Peribacillus sp. FSL E2-0218: one gene and its partners. The protein of the gene in region 2 interacts with the protein of the main gene of each other region in a pairwise test. Links are inferred from orthologs where the notes say so. Each region holds a gene or a part of one and is shown on either strand. Other genes may lie near its edges.

Region 1 (5,068 bases), 2.1 Mb from region 2 along the record:
AATACGAAAAGCTTTGGAAAGGGCGACAATCCCCGCGACATTTTCGGTGCCGCTCCTGATTTGCGTTTCTTGGTTGCCCCCGTGAAACAGCGGGTCTATCCGAACGCCGTCACGAACGTAAAGGAAGCCGGTCCCCTTCAAGCCGTGGATTTTGTGACCGGAAAAGGTGCATAAATCAACATGGGCTTCGCGTAATGATAAAGGAACCTTGCCTGCTCCCTGTACATTATCGACATGAAAAAGCACCTGAGGGTACTGCCTAAGCCAATTCCCTATTTCAGCAATCGGCTGTATCGAGCCCACCTCATTATTGACATGCATGACGGAAACCAATATGGTATCGTCCCTCAATGCACCTTTAAGGTCAGTCATTTCAATCTGCCCGTATTCGTTAACAGGTAGAATCGTGATTTCAAAGCCCAATTTCGTCAATGATTGACACGCATCTTCGACAGATGGATGCTCAATCGCCGTCGTGATGATGTGTTTGCCCCGTTTCATCTGAGATTGGGCTGCACCTTTAATGGCGAGATTATTCCCTTCGGTCCCCCCGGAAGTGAAATATATTTCCGAGCCTTTTACCTTCAATAAATCAGCAACCTGCTTTCGTGCTGCCGCCAGAAGTTTTTCGGCTTGGACCCCAAGCCCGTGCAGCGAGGATGGATTGCCGAAATAATCAGAAGATATCTTCATGAATGATTCGATCACTTCCGGATATGGTTTGGTTGTTGCACTATTGTCAAAATAAATCATGGGTTCACCTTCCATGTTTTGTATCTATGATGGTCATTCTTTTACATATAATTTTATTCGTTGCTGTTGCAACTACTAATATTAACATAATTGAATTTGAAAGAGAATGTAAATCAATGGTCCTGGTTTGAAAGAACACGCAATAAGTGGATAATCTGCCATAGCCATAGCCAATCGTGTCCCAAATAAAAAAACCCGCCATGGCGGGTTTTAAGATAGGACTTCTTCGATATTCGCCCCAATTTTCCGTAAGCTGCCGGGGTCGACCTTTTCAATCGCCGTGGCTGCCGTTTCCAATGCAGCTTGATATTCATAGCTGCGGAATTTCGCCTCTGCTTCCCTAAGGCTGTCGGCAACCGTATCATGACTGCTACGATAACGGTTTCCGAATTGAATTACCTTTTCGGCCAAATACATATGCTCGATCAATTCATGTGCCTTTTCGTAGACCTTATGCACCTGTTGAACCGCTTTTTCTAAATAAATATACACAGCGGCCATATCAAGAGGCTTTTCTTCCAGTTTATTTTGAACGTCCTCGATGCTTTCCTTGGCATCCTGGAGCACCGCTTTATATTCTTCAGGCAGCCCAGGGATATTGCTTTTGGAAATTAAACGGCCCGTATCGACCAGTTTGCGCTTCAGTTCAGCCAATGAATCCCTCGCGTCCATTTCATCTTTCCGCAACGCCTGTAATTTAACGGTAAAGTCTTTCTGGTTCTCCTGTAGTTCTTTCAGCTGTGCTAAAAGCCCCTGCATCTCTTCACTGATTAAAGAGCTTGCCATCACATTATCCTCCATCTTCAAAACAAGCAATTGATGGCGTTTCGAAATTTGGGCAATCTGCTTTTCCATTTTCCGCTGTGCATCGAGCTCATTTTCAGTCAGATGATAGGTGTGCTGGACATGTATCGTTTCGACTTTAAGTTTATCATTTTCATATTCAAGGTCACTTATCGTTTTCCTGAGGACTTCATCATTTTTCAGGATATACTGTTTGGAGAGCACCTCTTTTTCCAGAAGGTCATACAGTACATCGATGCTTTCATGCATATCTTTGATGCCTTTTTCGACCGTTTCCGTTTCGGCATTTTCCAATTGCGTTTTATAAAGCGCCAGTTCCTCCTCAAGCCTTGATATTTCCTGCTGAAAATGGATATGGCTCAACAGGTAACCCTGTCCCGACATCTCCTCATACCCATCCTTTAATTCATTGATTTGGGCGTGCAGCTCGGATTGGCTGTCAACCAATAACTTTGGAAGCATCTCCATTTTGACGGCCAGGATCGAAAGTTTATCCTTTATCGAAAGAACAAGTTCCCTCGCATTCAAGTAGTTCCCGTTTTCCGTTTCTTCTTCATACTTTTGCAGGACCTGCAATACTTCATCAAGGGAGCCTTCCAGCTTATCCGCCGCTTTCCCATAATTGTGTCTATGTGCTAGCAATGATTTCTTCAGTTGGCGGTAGGATTCTTTAATATCCTCGATTTCCAAGCGATTCTTCTCTTCACTGCCTACGAGTTCATTCAATTCATATAAGATCTTTTTGATCATTTCTTCAATTTCATTCAGCATGACGGTAATTTTGTGCTGTACCTCTTTCGAACGGCTGAACCGGTACTTATCGACAAACTCCTCTGCATCGAATAAAAGCTCTTCGACTTTCGGCATATGGTCCGTAATGATCGCGTCCCATTCGATACGCCAGTTTTCGAACATCTCCTCCGTTTCACCAGTCATGTTCAATTGTTTGACTTTAGAAAGCTCTTCCAGCACGGGGCGGTGCATGATGCTTATTTTCCAGGTTTCCAGTCGATCGATTTCTTTAAAATATCTCTTTTTGAAAAAATAACCCCAAATGATGAAAATCAAAATTAATACAATTACCCCAAGTATGTACTCCATGCTAGGCCCCCTGTTCTAGTCCTTACAGTCTTGCTCTATTATATATCAATTTTTAAAATGTTAAATTTAATGCTTTTATGATACCATGTTAGCAATAATTTTTGATGAGAAAAATGATTTTTTTGTAGAAAATTGCTACAAATACCTGTTTTTTGGGAGGGAATGGCCTTGAAAGCTGATAGTCACGTGCATACTCCGTTTTGCCCTCACGGCTCTACGGATACTTTCAATGAATATATTACGCGGGGAATCGAGCTGGGATTAAAGGAAATCACATTTACGGAGCACGCACCCTTACCTAGGGATTTCCATGACCCGACACCTGAAAAAGACAGTGGCATGGACGCCGCCCTGCTCCTCGATTACCTTCAGGAGCTCCGCGTGTTGAAGGAACGCCATAAAGACAAAATCTTGATCAAAATCGGACTGGAAGTCGACTTTATCGAAGGCCATGAGAAAGCAACAAAGGAATTCCTCGATGAAACCGGGGAGTTCCTGGACGATAGCATACTTTCCGTCCACTTCATCAAGAATCACGAGAATTGGCACTGCATCGATTTCAGTGCAGATGAGTTTGGTCAGATCGCTAAAACACTAGGATCCGTCGAAGCGCTATATGCCAAATACTATGATACATTAGAAAAATCGATCGAAGCTGATTTAGGCATATATAAGCCGAAACGGATCGGACATATCACCCTGGTCCATAAATTCCAGCAGCGCTATCCATCCGCATTGAATTTTGACGAGCATGTATACAGGGTGCTGGATTTGATCAAGAAAGAAAACTACCAATTGGATTATAATGGCGCCGGGCTTGTTAAACCGCTATGCGGCGAACCGTATCCGCCGGAACGGTTTGCCAGACGCGCCATGGCTCTCGGCATTCCGCTCGTTTATGGTTCCGATGCCCATCAGGCCCAAGATTTGGGGCAGGGCTACCAGGCATTGATTCCCGAGTTCAATGGGTAACTTCAGGCCCGCCCCGCCAACTGTGGCTCGAGGTCCTTTGCAATGAAAAGGGTATCCTGAAGGAACCGTCCCACTTCATTCGCATAAATATTCGTGTAATAGGCTTCCTGCGGAAACACATGAAGCACATCCATCGCATAATGGGTATGCAGGACAGGGGCCGTAAGCAGGCCCTTCAGCTGCAGCAAATACATCGGGATCGAGACCGAGTGGAAGCTCCGGTTCTTGATTCCCTGTTCCAAAATATATTGAAAATAAGACTTTTCTTTTGTAAAATAAGTCGAATGAATTTCCCGGTTTAAATTGGAATCGAGTGAGGATTCCCCATAGATGAACCGTGCAGCCAGGAAGTTTTCCCTCTGGAAGGCGAGTATGCCCTTCACGAGATTCAGCAAGCACTGCTGCGGTCCTTTAAGGTCGAGAAGGGTCATGTTCGTCTCAAGGACCAGGATATAGTCTTCTAAATAGGAAGTGAAACAGAATTCCAGCAGCCCCTGCTTATTTTTGAAATAGTAGGCAATATTTGCAGCGTTCACTTTCGCTTTATTGGCAATATCCCGGATTGAAGTCGCATGGTAACCTTTCAAATGAAATAAATGCAGGGCAGCTTCGACAATGGCTTGTTTCGTTGGCGTTTGGCGATTCATTCAGGCAATCCCTCGCTTTCTTTGAGACAAGTCTTGTGGACTAATTTCTGCACGAATGAGGCTGAATCCTTTAGTTAGTTCTCGACAATTTCCCAACAATCAAGCAACATGGCTAGAATGTGCTGTAAAAATATGCGGAAGACAGGTGAACGCTTTTGTTTAATGTCGAAATGTATCAAGGAAAAAAAGAAAAAAACTATGAACTGGTCCAAAAACAACTTTCCGCCTTAGTTGAAGATGAAACGAACCGGATTGCCAATTTAAGCAATGCGGCGGCTTTACTGAATCAGTTTCTAGATGAAGTCAATTGGGTCGGCTTCTATCTATACGAAGAAGACCAATTGATCTTAGGACCATTCCAAGGGCTTCCGGCATGTGTCCGCATCCCAATGGGCAGGGGCGTATGCGGGACATCCGCGGCCACTGCAAAAACCTTGCGCATCGAGGACGTCCATCAATTCCCTGGACATATTGCCTGTGATGCAGCATCGCGATCTGAAATTGTCATACCTCTCATGCAGGAAGGCAATTTGATCGGTGTGCTCGATATCGACAGCCCGATCACGAACAGATTTGACGAAATCGATCAGCAGGGACTCGAGAAGTTCGCTGAGATCCTTTCCAAGCATTTATAACATGAAAGGGAGCGGCTCATGCAAGCTGCTCCCTTTTTCATAGCAGGACTCCATGCACATGCACCCGGTCCTTGCCAGAATTCTTCGCGCTATATAACGCTTCATCGGCCCTTTTGACGATTTCCTTCACACTATCAGGACGCCCTTTCCCCCAAT
Region 2 (8,557 bases):
CGGGAACGGTCATGGTGGGAACATGCATTGTCATGATTTTCATTTCCGGAGCAAAAATCAGCCACTTTGTTGGCTTGGGGCTGATCGGCGTAGCCGGCTTCATCGGTTTGATTTTGTCAGCGCCCTACAGGATAAAAAGGATCACATCTTTCTTGGATCCGTGGGAAGATCCTTTGGGAAGCGGCTTTCAAATGATTCAATCCTTTTATGCGATCGGTCCGGGTGGATTGTTCGGTCTTGGCCTCGGGCAAAGCCGGCAGAAATTTTTCTATTTACCAGAGCCGCAGACCGATTTCATTTTTGCGATCCTTTCCGAGGAGCTGGGATTCATCGGCGGCTCTCTCGTCATTCTGTTATTTGCGCTTATGCTTTGGAGAGGGATTAGGATAGCGCTTGGGGCACCTGATTTATACGGCAGCCTTGTAGCGGTGGGGATCATTGCCATGGTCGCCATCCAGGTGATGATCAATATCGGGGTCGTGACGGGCTTGATGCCAGTTACCGGCATCACCCTGCCCCTGTTAAGCTACGGTGGTTCATCGCTTACACTCATGTTGATGGCGATTGGGGTACTATTGAACATTAGCCGCTACTCAAGGTTTTAAGAGAATTTCACAAAAAAGGGAGGCCCTGTCACACGCGGGGCTTCCCTTTTTAGGTTGAAAGCCTTTGCAGGAAATGAAGGGTGAAGGAACCTTGGCTTAAATTAGAAATAAATGAAATGCCAATAAAATATTACCATGTATGAATGTTTGCGAATCCACAATAAATATTGGCAATACAGCTTTGTTTAGACTATAGTATAAGAGGGTCAGGCCGCATAGGCGCTTGCTTCTGTTCATTTTATATGCTTTTACATGCAAGATGTCATCATTCTCGGAAAAAACAGTGACCTCATGAAAGAGGAAATGAAAATCATGATTTGGAATTATGGGAACAACAAGGAGGTTTATCATGGATAAAGTGATAAAGCAATTAACTGAAATGAAAATCGGCAAGGTTCTTGAACAAGAACCGCTTGCGAATCATACAACTATGAAAATAGGAGGGCCCGCTGATTTATTCATCGTGCCATCTTCCGTTGAAAATATAGAAAAAACGATGCAGATCATCAAAGAGCATGCCATACCGTGGCGGGCTATTGGCAGGGGCTCCAACCTTCTTGTAAGTGATGGGGGAATTGAGGGTGCCGTGCTTAAATTGGGCAGAGGCCTTGATCATATCGAGATGAATGGAACGGAAATCAAAGCTGGAGCTGGTGTTTCACTTGTCAGCTTGTCTGTTCAGATCAGTAAAAAAGGCTATGCAGGATTGGAATTTGCCAGTGGGATACCAGGTTCCGTCGGCGGAGCTGTCTATATGAATGCCGGTGCACACGGTTCCGATATGAGTGAGATTCTCAAGGAAGCGCATGTTCTGTTTGAGGATGGTTCTTTAGCTTGGCTTTCGAAGGAGGAAATGGAGTTTTCTTATCGAACTTCCGTACTTCAAAAGAAAAGACCTGGTATCGTGTTGGAAGCCGTGTTCCAATTGACCGAGGGAGATAAAACCGAAATCGTTGCAAGAATGCAGGATAACAAAAATTACCGCAAGGATACGCAGCCGTATAACCTGCCATGTGCAGGCAGCATATTCCGGAATCCACTACCGCATCATGCCGGTAAATTAGTGGAAAATGCCGGTCTGAAGGGACACTCGATTGGCGGAGCGCAAATTTCCCCAATGCACGGTAACTTTATCGTCAACACGGGTAATGGGAGTGCAGCGGATGTTCAGGCCTTGATACAGCATGTGAAAGATACTGTATATGATAAATTTGAAGTTGAAATGGAAACAGAAGTCGAAATTATCGGCCGTAAATAATAGGATGCAATATATCCAAATTTTGTGTTATAATGTGTTACCTTTTAAAGTTTCATATAAACGGACTTAGAGTGTGTCGTGATTTCGTATTGTATAAAAACCATCCATTTTTTCAGGAAGAGGTGAAAGGGATGGAAAAGGGGAAAATCGTTTCCATTGAGGACCGCATCCCGAAATTAAAACAATTAAGAAAAAGCAAAGCAAACAAACGGCTGGTTCTGTTGCTTTCCCTTTTCTTCATTCTGGTTGCATGCGTACTATACTTCTTATCCCCGCTAAGCTATGTGAAAACCGTTCAGGTGGAAGGGAATCGATATACCACTTCCAAGCAAATCATTGAATTGAGCAAGGTGAAGAAAGATCGAAGCATTTGGAAGGTCGATACAGGGAAAGCGGCAGCCAATATTAAAAAAAACCAGGAAATAAAAAGTGCCAAGGTAACACCTGTATTTCCTAATTCGATTAAAATTACGGTATCCGAGCATAACAAGATGGCATACCTGTCCAATAATGGGAAGTATGCCCCCATTTTGGAGAACGGGACCGTCCTGGAGGAGTTAGCGACAGGGGAAATTCCAGTATATGCCCCGGTTTTAATTGGTTTCAAAGAGGGTAAAGCATTAAAGTTGCTCTTAGAAGAGCTGGATAAGCTTCCTGTCGAAATTCAAAATGCCATTTCGGAAATCCATTATGCTCCAACCAAAACCGACGCCTACCATATCGTCATGTTCATGAACGATGGGTTCGAAGTGAACGCGACAAGCCGGACGTTATTCGAGAAAATGATCCACTACCCATCAATCGTCAGTCAGTTGGATCCAAAGGTAAAGGGAGTCATCGATCTGGAAGTGGGTTCTTATTTTAAAGCGTATAAAAATGCGGAACAAAAGGAAGACACGAATGAGCAAAATTGATGGCAAACGGGTGGTGCTATCCCTCGTTTGCCTGGTGCTCGGATTTATGATTGCCTTCTCTTACAATCTGGCTAAGGATAATCGGGGAGTAAGTGAGGACAAGGCATGGAATCAAGAATATGAGCTTAGGCAGCAACTGATTGAACAAGAGACCAAGAACCGGGAATTTCAGAAGGAACTGCTTCAAAAGCAGGAAACCGTATCCAGGATAGAAAAAGATCTGGCCCAGGAAAAGCAGCAGTTTTTCAATTTGGCCAAAGATACGGAGAAATACCGGATGTTTCTCGGGAAAGTGAAGGTGACAGGTTCAGGCCTTCAGGTAACCCTTGACGATGGTGCGAATGTGGATCCGGCAGCCAATGTCAATAACTACTTGGTTCATGAACAGCATGTCTTCAAGGTTGTAAATGAATTATACATATCAGGTGCAGAGGCTGTTGCGATCAACGGTCAGAGATTGAACCATGATTCCTATATAATCTGTAATGGACCAGTCATCACAGTCGATGGACACCAGCATCCGGCTCCATTCATCATTACTGCAATCGGGGATCCGGATGTCCTGGGGGCTTCCCTCGACCTTCCTGGAGGCATAAAGGAACAGCTGGTTGACGAAAATATCATCTTTACTATGGAAAAGAAAAAGAATATCATGTTTGACCCCATTATTGGAGGGTGATCAGTTTCCTGGATTCGATGAAAGATTGGTGAGAGACTGGAAATGAAAAAAAAGCTTTCTTTTAGTTTGCTTACTTTGATTGCGGGCTTCATGCTCGCCATCCAATTCAATTTGGTGAATCAACCTGTCGTTTCCGATACAAGGGATATGTGGGAGCTGAAAAATGATTTATTGAAAGAACAGCAAGCACAAGTGGAATTGATAGATGGCATCAGTAAGCTCGAAGGGAAAGTAGCATCCTATGAAACCGAGAGAAATGAAAGCAAGGAAGAATTGCTGCGAAAGACCCTGACTGAATTAAAGACTGAAGCTGGTTTGACCGAAATAAAGGGTAAAGGTGTAATCGTGTCCATTCAACCGATTAAGGAAGGGATTTTACTTGGCAAGCGGATCGAGTATATTTCCCCGGTATTGTTAATCAGGCTCCTTAATGAAATGCATAGGTATGGGGCGGACGACATTTCCATAGCTGGTCAAAGGTACATAACGACATCGGTCATTCGTGATATAAATGGACAGCCGAAAATGGACGGATATCCGTTAACCGATTACCCGGTCGAACTGCTGGTAATGACGGATGATCCAAAGAAATTAAAGCAGCGTATTGAAGGCTCGGAACTAATGGATGATTTTTTCATCGATAACTTCGAATTGCAAATAAAGGTGCCTTCTCGTGAATTGACATTGCCTGCCTACCAAAATGATGTAAAAGTGGAACACATGATGCCCATCATGGATGGGGGGGATTCGTAATGTGGCTTCCAGTTTTTGGTCTCCTGATTGGGGTCACCCTCGGCTTTTTGGTCGATTTGGATATTCCCCATGAATATTCAAATTACCTTTCCATTGCCGTGCTCGCGGCTTTTGATACCTTATTTGGAGGCATCAGGGCCCATTTGCAAGGTCTTTATGATGAAGTCGTATTCGTAACCGGATTCTTCTTTAATATAATTCTTGCCGCAGGTTTGGCTTTTCTAGGTGTACATCTTGGTGTAGACTTATATTTAGCCGCTATCTTCGTATTCGGCGTAAGACTGTTTCAGAATATCGCCATGATCAGAAGAATACTGATTGAAAAATGGTCCGATTCCCGTAAAAAGCAGAAAAAAAATCTATAATTTTAAAGGGAATCACATCTTAAATGACGAATAGTTTATGCAGTATCCAGTTTAGCAGATTTCTCCATTATGACGAGAAGCGAACAATGTGCAGCTTAAAGTGAGAAATCTACGAAATGTACCGCTTATTATGACATTCACGAGTTGGTGAAATCAGTTCAGTTATTCTATAATGAATAGGTCTTTCGATATAAAAATGTTATTCTACTAAAACATGTATAAAACTGAAGGAGGTGCCATGGAGAATGAACAGCAATGAAATATACGTAAGTCTTGACATCGGTACATCCAGTGTAAAAGTTATCATTGGGGAAATGGTCAATGACACATTAAATATAATCGGTGTAGGAAATGTTAAATCAGAAGGGCTCAAAAAGGGCTCGATCGTCGGTATTGATGAAACCGTCCAATCCATCCAAAAGGCTGTCGAGCAAGCAGAACGTATGATAGGGATGGAGATAAAAAACGTAATCGTCGGCATAAGTGCAAATCACGTGACGCTGCAGCCTTGTCATGGGGTAGTAGCGGTATCCAGTGATAATAAAGAAATTACGGAGCATGACGTTTTCCGTGTTAGGGAAGCAGCGGAGTTAATTACGATCCCATCCGACAGGGAGATTATCGACGTGGTGCCCATCCATTACAAAGTTGATGAACTTGATGAGATCAGCGATCCAAGAGGCATGATCGGCGTTCGCTTGGAAATGAGAGGGATCTTAATCACAGGTCTTCGGACAATCTTACATAATACGCTGCGGTGTGTGGAAAGGGCTGGGTTAGAAATAACCGATATCGCCCTGCAGCCATTGGCGGCAGGTTCCCTTGTTTTATCCAAGGATGAAAGAGAACTTGGGGTGGCGCTTGTCGATATTGGCGGGGGTTCCACTACGCTGGCAATATTCGAACAAGGCTATTTACAATATACGTCTGTGATACCTATAGGCGGGGAAACACTTACGAAGGATCTTTCCATCGTTCTTAGGACAACGATGGAGGAGGCTGAGAAAATAAAAGTAAAGCATGGCCATGCCTTTTATGATGACGCGTCCGAAGATGAAGTATTCCAAATACCGATCATCGGCAGCGACCAGCAGCAGCCCTGCAATCAATTAATGCTTTCGGATATCATTGAAGCGAGATTGACCGAAATTTTCGAGTTGATTCAAGATGATTTGAGGAGACTTGGCTTTCAGGATATTCCAGGCGGTTTCGTATTGACCGGTGGCGTTGTCAAAATGCCGGGAGTCCTGGAGCTCGCTCAATATGTGTTCCAAAACCGTGTAAGGACGGCCGAACCGAATTACATCGGTGTCAGGGAACCCCAATATACGACTGCAGTCGGCTTGATTAAACATGCATGCAAGAAAGAGAGAATGCAAAAAAACACCGCTAATAAAACGCCTGTAGCAGCCGGTCAAACGCAAGAAGAGAATGACCAGCGCAGCCAAAAGGTTTCTCAGAAAAACAAAGAGAACGTAGCGGCTAAAAAACAAGGTGAAAAAGGTGAATCTAAATTCAAAAAAATCCTAGGTTACTTTTTTGAATAACAATCATTAAGAATCGGGAATTTCGTCAAAATAGGAGGATTGTCATGTTGGAGTTTGATTCTAATTTAGAACAATTAGCAACGATAAAAGTAATAGGTGTTGGCGGCGGCGGAAACAATGCGGTAAACAGAATGATCGAGCATGGCGTGCAAGGTGTTGAATTCATTTCTGTCAATACTGACGCCCAGGCTCTTAATCTATCAAAAGCTGAAATCAAAATGCAAATCGGCGGAAAGCTTACACGCGGATTGGGTGCTGGAGCCAATCCTGAAGTGGGGAAAAAGGCTGCTGAAGAAAGCAAAGAACAGATCGAAGAAGCGCTTAAGGGTGCCGATATGGTTTTCGTAACCGCTGGAATGGGTGGCGGAACCGGAACGGGAGCTGCTCCTGTCATCGCGGGCATTGCTAAAGATTTAGGCGCGCTTACCGTTGGTGTAGTCACACGTCCATTTACCTTTGAAGGCAGAAAACGGGCAACACAAGCACAAGGCGGCATTTCATCCATGAAGGAATCGGTCGATACACTGATCGTCATACCAAACGACCGTCTCCTTGAAATCGTCGATAAAAGCACTCCGATGCTTGAAGCTTTCCGTGAGGCCGACAATGTACTTCGTCAAGGTGTACAAGGGATTTCAGATTTAATTGCGGTTCCCGGTCTTATTAACCTGGACTTTGCCGATGTTAAGACCATCATGTCCAACAAAGGTTCGGCGCTTATGGGCATCGGGATTTCCTCAGGGGAAAACCGTGCGGCAGAAGCGGCGAAGAAAGCCATTTCCAGCCCGCTACTCGAAACATCGATTGATGGTGCCCAAGGCGTACTGATGAACATCACCGGCGGAACGAACTTAAGCCTCTTCGAAGTTCAGGAAGCAGCCGATATCGTCGCTACTGCATCCGATCAGGACGTAAACATGATTTTTGGTTCAGTCATCAACGAGAACCTTAAAGATGAAATCGTCGTGACGGTAATTGCAACAGGGTTTAACGAAGTGGAAGCTTCCATACGCCCTTCTGGACGTCCAACACTTGGACAGCAGCAGCAATCAAGGCCGCAGACACAGCAAGCGCCACAGACTAATGTGAAGCGTGAAGTGAAGCGGGAAGAAGTCAATGAGCAGCCTTCGCGCAATGCGAACCAAGGCGAAGAGGCTCTGGATATTCCAACTTTTCTCCGTAACCGCAATAGACGCCGTTAATATCACCGGCTAAAAAACCGTTCCCGCTGGGAACGGTTTTTTTTATGGCCCCGTTTTCAACTTCTTGCGGCTATCGCAAATATCTTCCAGGTTGAAACCTGGATAGGTTCTTGGATGATGTTTTAAATGATTTCTGCAAGGGAGCCGTTTCCGGGCTGGGACCTTCATTAATATAAAGGAAAAAGGGAGGGATCTCTGAAAATCTTAAACTTTTAAAACATAAATCGACAGAAGTAAAAGGGGGCAGGATAGTCTCTCGGAAAGTATTGGAAAATTTCAAGAGCTGTTTTTCTACAAAAAGGGTAAAAATGACTGAAAAACTCTTAAGTTTTCGGTACAAAAAGTGACACACTTTCCAAGGCCAGGTACGCTATACTTTTTGCTAGTGGAAGGTTAGTTCCTAAAGGGAGGGGAGGGTGTTTGACCTTATATTTAGATGTGATCTGGTTGTTGAATTGGTTATTTGACTGCCTCCTTTTATATGGGACCGCAATCATTCTCAAACGAAGGGTCGCTCTTTGGCGGGTATGCATCGGCGGGTTGATCGGTTCCTTCATTATCGTATTGGCATTCACTCCTTTTTATGCAATGGCGGACCGAGTGTACATGAAGATTTTTGTATCCCTGGTCATGGTGCTGGCCACCTTTGGATTTAATAGGTTAAAGCTTTTCATGAAATCGGTGGCCACTTTATACTTTGTGACGTTTTTATCTGGGGGAATCCTCCTGGGCCTTCATTATTTATTCGAATTTCAAATCGTAGCCAAAGACCCCGGTCAATATGCAGGAATCAATCGTTTTGGCGATCCTGTCAGCTGGATATTCGTAATGATCGGATTCCCGCTTGCTTGGCAATTTTCCAAGCGTACACTTGAAGGGATGGAAATGACAAAGCTTACACATGAACAAATGGTTATGATTTCGGTTAAGATATCTGACTTCGAAGGGACATTCCACGGACTGGTGGATACAGGGAATCAATTATATGATCCGATTTCACGCTCCCCTGTGATGATCATTTCTCTATCGGGAGGGGAATCGGGCATTCCTGACGATATGCTAGAGCTCTTTAAAAACCCTGATAATCTGATCAAGCAGGAAGAACAACCTGATTATTCATGGACTGGACGAATGCGGGTCATCCCTTATAAGGTGGTGGGGCATGAACATCAGCTTTTGACCGCTATCAAGCCGGATTCCATCAAAATCGTTCAAGGGGAAAAAGAATATCACG
Region 3 (5,098 bases), 2.0 Mb from region 2 along the record:
TCCGGTGGGATGTATGGCAAATCAAAGTGATGATAAAATTGTTCTTCTGTTTCGAACGTCAAGATCTCTCCAGTTTCCGCCACTTCCACACCATATTCGCTGATTTTTTCGCCTCGTTCTTTAGCAAGCTGGCGCATCCTCACATTATGATCCTTCGAACCTGTAAAATGATGCAGCGTCGTGATGAATTCCTTATCCTTCACGATCCTGAAATCGACAGAAATATCATATTCATAATCAAGCACGACCGATACTTTTGTATCACCTGCCGCTATCACATGCTTGATCCCTGATATAGCAAGAAGCTGATTCTTCACTTCTTCGGGATGATCTGTCGATATGATGAAATCGAGGTCCTTGATCGTTTCCCTCATGCGGCGGATGCTGCCAGCCCTCGATGACCGAATGATAGGCTCCATGTTGCCTAGAGCCGTTTCAATATCAGCTGCAATTGGCCTCATGAAGGCAAGCGGAAGCCGATCAGGCCTCGAACCTGCTTCGGCAATCGCTGTCAGGATCTTTTCCTCCGTTTTTTTTCCGAAGCCGGCCAGGGCCGCAACCCTGCCTTCTTCACAGGCGGTTTTTAGATCATTCACATCATTGACATGCAGCTCTTTATGAAGTTTGGCAATTTTCTTCCCGCCCAACCCTTGAAGTTGAAGCAGAGGTATCAATCCTTTTGGCACCTGCTCCTGAAGCTCTTCAAGCACGGTCGATTTCCCCTCATTGATATACTCCTCGATGACCGATGCCGTACCTTTCCCGATTCCATTTAAAGCCGTGAAGTCCTCGATGGCCGCAAGACTCCGGTCATCCGTTTCCAACGCTCCTGCCGCCTTGCGGAAAGCCGAAACCTTGAAGGGATTCTCACCTTTCAATTCCATGTATATTGCAATTTTTTCCAATAGTTTAATGATATCTTTTTTGTTGATCGTCATTTATTTCACCGCCGAAAAATTAATAGGGTATCCGTTGTTTTCTTTCTTAAAGATACCTTTCTTGAAGGTAAAGTACAAGCAGGCCGCTCCTTGCCATGATTCAAGGCAAGATCACGCTATTACAGAAAAGGGGCCTCCCCCATTCAAAATCCAGGACTTTGAGAAAGGGAGGCAGGCCCTCGGTAACTGTCATTATGATTGATCTGGTTTTTGGAACCAAAGTTCTTTCACTTGTTCGGAAAGGAACGGTGTATGTTTCACGATCGATTCTGCCAGAAAAGATCCCGCTAATGGCTTCTGGATCGAATCCATTGGCAGCATGGCAGCTATATATAATATAATAAACATGATAAGATAGATTTCGATAAAGCCCAATATCCCGCCACCCCAGCGATTCAGCTGTTTCAATATCGGTAGGTGGGTAATGAAATTGAGCATCGAGCCAAGCATTTGCCAAAGGATCTTGGCCGCAAAGAAAATGATGGCAAAGGCAATCGCATTGTAATACGCCGTTTCGAGCCCGACTGTTTCAAAAAACATAGTAAGCGCCGAGGAATCACTCATCGTCGGAAACGGGATCCACAATTTCAGATTGGGAGCAAGATCTCCATAAAACACATATGCGACGATAAAGGCCACTATGAACCCTGTCATATGAACAGTCTGTAAAATGAAGCCACGCTTTAAACCGATTAATAAACCGATTAAAAGAATGGCCAGAATTGCTAAATCAAGCATGTACTCAGTCCTTCTCTCTCTTTAATTCCAGTTGAAGCTGGTCTAGTTCATCTTTTAACTTAATATATTCGTGGATGGTATTTACGGCCGTTAGTACCGCTAGCTTGCTTGTATCCAAGTATGGGTTTTTCATACTGATTTCTCTCATTTTTTCGTCAACCATCGAAGCGACCAGGCGCATATGGCTTGCGCTTTCTGTTCCGACGATTGTATATGGTTGTCCGTATATATCAACTGTTGTTTTATTTCGTTTATCGTCTGACAAAATGATGCCCCCAATCTAAACAATCCTAATTCTATCATATCATGAAGTTTTTCGTCATGAAAGAGAGTACCACGTCATTTCTTGTATAAAAACTGCAATAATTTGTCAAATGAAAACGAACTAAGAAGCAGCTTGCCTAAATAATAATATGAAGTTAGGAGTTTACCGATTATGTCCCATGTTGTTTTACTCATCAATCCCGCCCAAATAAAAGCGATGCAAGTTCATTATTCTTCATCCTTAGCCACCAAACAGCCGCCAGGGAGCATCTTTTCCGCCAAGCCGCCGCTATGCACGGTGACCGCCTATAAATCCGGAAAGGTCCTTTTCCAAGGTAAGAATGCCGAACTGGAAGCCGGTAAATGGCAGCAGGCCGCTACAGCCGCCGCGCCAAAGAAAAAAACGGCATCCACCTCTTCGGTCAATGTCCACCGGTATTCACCGCCTGCCCATATCGGAACGATGTCCGTGATAGGTTCCGATGAAGTTGGGACAGGAGACTATTTCGGCCCGATTACGGTCGTAGCCGTTTATGCGAAAAAGGAGCAGCTTCCCCTATTGAGGGAGCTTGGTGTTCAGGATTCGAAAAATCTTAAAGATCCTCAGATCATCGAAATTGCCAAACAGATCAAGAATGTCGTGCCATTCAGCCTGCTTACTTGCGATAACCCCAAATATAATACGCTGCAGGCTCAAGGGATGTCACAAGGAAAAATGAAGGCCCTCCTCCATAACCAAGCGATCAAGCTTCTGATGCAAAAAATTCAGCCGGAGCAAGCGGAAGCTGTCCTTATCGACCAATTCGCCCAACCTGATGTATTTTTTAATTATTTGAAGGGCCAAGAACGGTTTCAGGCAAACGCCACTTATTTATGCACAAAAGCGGAAGGCATCCACCTTGGCGTAGCCGCCGCATCCATCCTGGCACGATACGCCTTCGTCAAACGCTTTGATTTGCTAAGTGAAAAAGCCGGATTCAAAATCCCGAAAGGAGCCGGATTTGCCGTGGACGAAGCCGCCGCACGATTGATCCATGAAAAAGGAATGGACTCCTTGCACGAATTCACGAAAACCCACTTCGCCAATACCGAAAAAGCAAAGCGGTTATACCAACAAAAATACCATAAATAAAGGCGAAGCGGCCGTTCTTCCGGGAACAGCCGCTTTTTTTGCAGTTTACCCGCCAGTTTGGGTGCTTTACTCGGGAGTTCATAAAAAGACAGCTTCCCGCGTTTCAGGGAGCTGTCTTTTTGTTTTATCCTCTTAGTTCTGCGCCGGCTTTTTCTTTTACGGCTTCTAGTACTTTTTCATGCGCTTTTGTAATGTCTTCGTCGGTTAGTGTACGTTCCGGATCGAAGTATTTCAGTGAGTAGGCAATGGATTTCTTGCCTTGCTCCATTCTTTCACCCTCGTATAAGTCGAAGATGGTTACTTCCTTGAGTAGCTTGCCTCCGGCTTCTTCAATAATGTTTTGAATGTCTCCGGCTTTTGTCGCTTGATCGACAACGAGCGCAATATCGCGTGTTGTCGATGGGTAGCGCGGAATGGTTTCGTAGGCAATTGGCGCCACTTCGGCTTCTGCCAATGCCTTTAAGGAAAGTTCGAAAATATATGTTTCTTTTATATCCAAGTCTTTTTGGACAGTTGGGTGCACTTGGCCGATAAAGCCGATCACATCACCATTCAACAGGACTTCCGCTGTCCGCCCTGGATGCATGTCATTGATTTGTGCTTGGCGGTAACTGATTTGATCCGTTAACCCAAGTGTATCGAATAATGCTTCGATCACGCCTTTGGCTACAAAGAAGTCGACCGGTTTCTTTTCGCCTTGCCATGGATGTGCTTCCCATAGGCCTGTGATGGCTCCGGCGATATGTTCTTTTTCATCTGGTAGCTCGTGGTCATCCCGTTTAAAGAATACTGATCCGATTTCATATAGAGCTAAAGAATCCAGTTGGCGGGCATTGTTATATTTTACGACTTCAAGCAATTGAGGCACGATGCTTAAACGCAGCTGGCTTCTTTCTTCGCTTATCGGCATGGCTAATCGAATCGATTCTCTTGCTTCCAATGCGAATTGCGCTGCTTTTTCCTCGCTTGTCAGTGAATAGGTCACCGCTTGATAAAGGCCTGCTCCTTCAAGTGTACGGCGTGCCTTCCGCCGTTTCATTTGATAGTCCGTCAAATGGCCAGGGGTAGCACAGCCGATCGGCAGTGTAGTCGGAATGTTATCATATCCATATAAACGTGCCGCTTCTTCGACCAAGTCAGCTTCAATCGTAATGTCCCCACGGCGTGTCGGTACAGTGATCGTGAACGTTTCATTGTCAAGTTCCACGCCGAATTGCAGGCGGTTGAAGATGGATTCCACTTCGGTTACGGTCATGTCTGTTCCAAGAAGCTTGTTGATTTTTTCAAGGGTGATGCTGATGACTGCAGGTTCCATTGTCAATTCGTCCACTTCTGCCGTTCCTTGCAGGACTGTTCCGCCAGCATATTGGGCAATCAATTGTGCCGCACGTTCCCCAGCTTCACGTACACGGGCCGGATCGACGCCTTTTTCAAAACGTGCACTCGCTTCACTGCGCAAGCCGTGATCTTTTGAAGCTTTACGAACGACCGTACCTGCGAAATAGGCACTTTCAAGGATGATGTTCGTCGTATCGTTTTTCACCTCAGAATCGGCTCCGCCCATCACACCAGCTATCGCAACAGGCTCGCTGCCGTTTGTGATCACTAAATGATTCGGTGTCAATGTGCGTTCTGCTTCATCAAGCGTTACGATTTTTTCAGCATCCTTCGCCCTGCGGATGACGATTTCTTTTGAACCGAAACGGTCATAATCAAAGGCATGCAGCGGCTGGCCGTATTCAAGTAAGATGTAATTCGTGATATCGACGACATTATTATGCGGCCGGATACCTGCCGACATTAGTCGTGTTTGCATCCAAAGCGGTGAAGGACCAATTTTTACATCTTTGATGATTTTAGCGATGTATACCGGGTTATCTTCTTTCGCTTCCACTTTGACACTGATGTAATCCGTCGCTTTTTCAGCTGCTTCTTCTTTCTCGATGACCGGCCATTTCACTTCCCGGCCGAGGATAGCCCCCACTTCGTAGGCTACACCGAGCATGCTCAAAGCATCCGAACGGTT

What was found. The genes of interacting proteins can lie anywhere in the genome.
Region 1: the proteins of ftsZ (region 2) and ezrA interact in binary tests that used the Bacillus subtilis proteins (3 or more experiments, as listed by UniProt). The link is inferred for Peribacillus sp. FSL E2-0218 from one-to-one orthologs.
Region 3: the proteins of ftsZ (region 2) and zapA interact in binary tests that used the Bacillus subtilis proteins (3 or more experiments, as listed by UniProt). The link is inferred for Peribacillus sp. FSL E2-0218 from one-to-one orthologs.

What each region holds. Positions count from the first base shown.
Region 1 is NZ_CP150304.1:3,698,658-3,703,725, forward strand. What follows is about bases 312-3,239. They hold ezrA (septation ring formation regulator EzrA), read right to left. Parts: upstream 2,659-3,239; coding sequence 964-2,658; downstream 312-963. Other genes in these bases: MHI53_RS17805 (cysteine desulfurase family protein), read right to left, coding at 312-753; hisJ (histidinol-phosphatase HisJ), read left to right, coding at 2,827-3,239. Outside these bases: more of MHI53_RS17805, read right to left, coding at 1-311; more of hisJ, read left to right, coding at 3,240-3,630; forespore capture DNA-binding protein RefZ, read right to left, coding at 3,633-4,277; MHI53_RS17825 (GAF domain-containing protein), read left to right, coding at 4,433-4,912; MHI53_RS17830 (diguanylate cyclase), read right to left, coding at 4,950-5,068. UniProt on the Bacillus subtilis protein: Negative regulator of FtsZ ring formation; modulates the frequency and position of FtsZ ring formation. Inhibits FtsZ ring formation at polar sites. Interacts either with FtsZ or with one of its binding partners to promote depolymerization.
Region 2 is NZ_CP150304.1:1,618,959-1,627,515, forward strand. Bases 5,270-8,244 are described here. They hold ftsZ (cell division protein FtsZ), read left to right. Parts: upstream 5,270-6,165; coding sequence 6,166-7,323; downstream 7,324-8,244. Other genes in these bases: ftsA (cell division protein FtsA), read left to right, coding at 5,270-6,121; spoIIGA (sigma-E processing peptidase SpoIIGA), read left to right, coding at 7,744-8,244. In the rest of the region: spoVE (stage V sporulation protein E), read left to right, coding at 1-605; murB (UDP-N-acetylmuramate dehydrogenase), read left to right, coding at 955-1,863; MHI53_RS07820 (FtsQ-type POTRA domain-containing protein), read left to right, coding at 1,995-2,777; MHI53_RS07825 (DUF881 domain-containing protein), read left to right, coding at 2,764-3,456; MHI53_RS07830 (DUF881 domain-containing protein), read left to right, coding at 3,499-4,209; MHI53_RS07835 (small basic family protein), read left to right, coding at 4,209-4,574; more of ftsA, read left to right, coding at 4,820-5,269; more of spoIIGA, read left to right, coding at 8,245-8,557. UniProt on the Bacillus subtilis protein: Essential cell division protein that forms a contractile ring structure (Z ring) at the future cell division site. The regulation of the ring assembly controls the timing and the location of cell division.
Region 3 is NZ_CP150304.1:3,601,212-3,606,309, forward strand. What follows is about bases 312-3,269. They hold zapA (cell division protein ZapA), read right to left. Parts: upstream 1,942-3,269; coding sequence 1,681-1,941; downstream 312-1,680. Other genes in these bases: polX (DNA polymerase/3'-5' exonuclease PolX), read right to left, coding at 312-938; MHI53_RS17335 (CvpA family protein), read right to left, coding at 1,131-1,676; rnhC (ribonuclease HIII), read left to right, coding at 2,113-3,072; pheT (phenylalanine--tRNA ligase subunit beta), read right to left, coding at 3,197-3,269. In the rest of the region: more of polX, read right to left, coding at 1-311; more of pheT, read right to left, coding at 3,270-5,098. UniProt on the Bacillus subtilis protein: Activator of cell division through the inhibition of FtsZ GTPase activity, therefore promoting FtsZ assembly into bundles of protofilaments necessary for the formation of the division Z ring.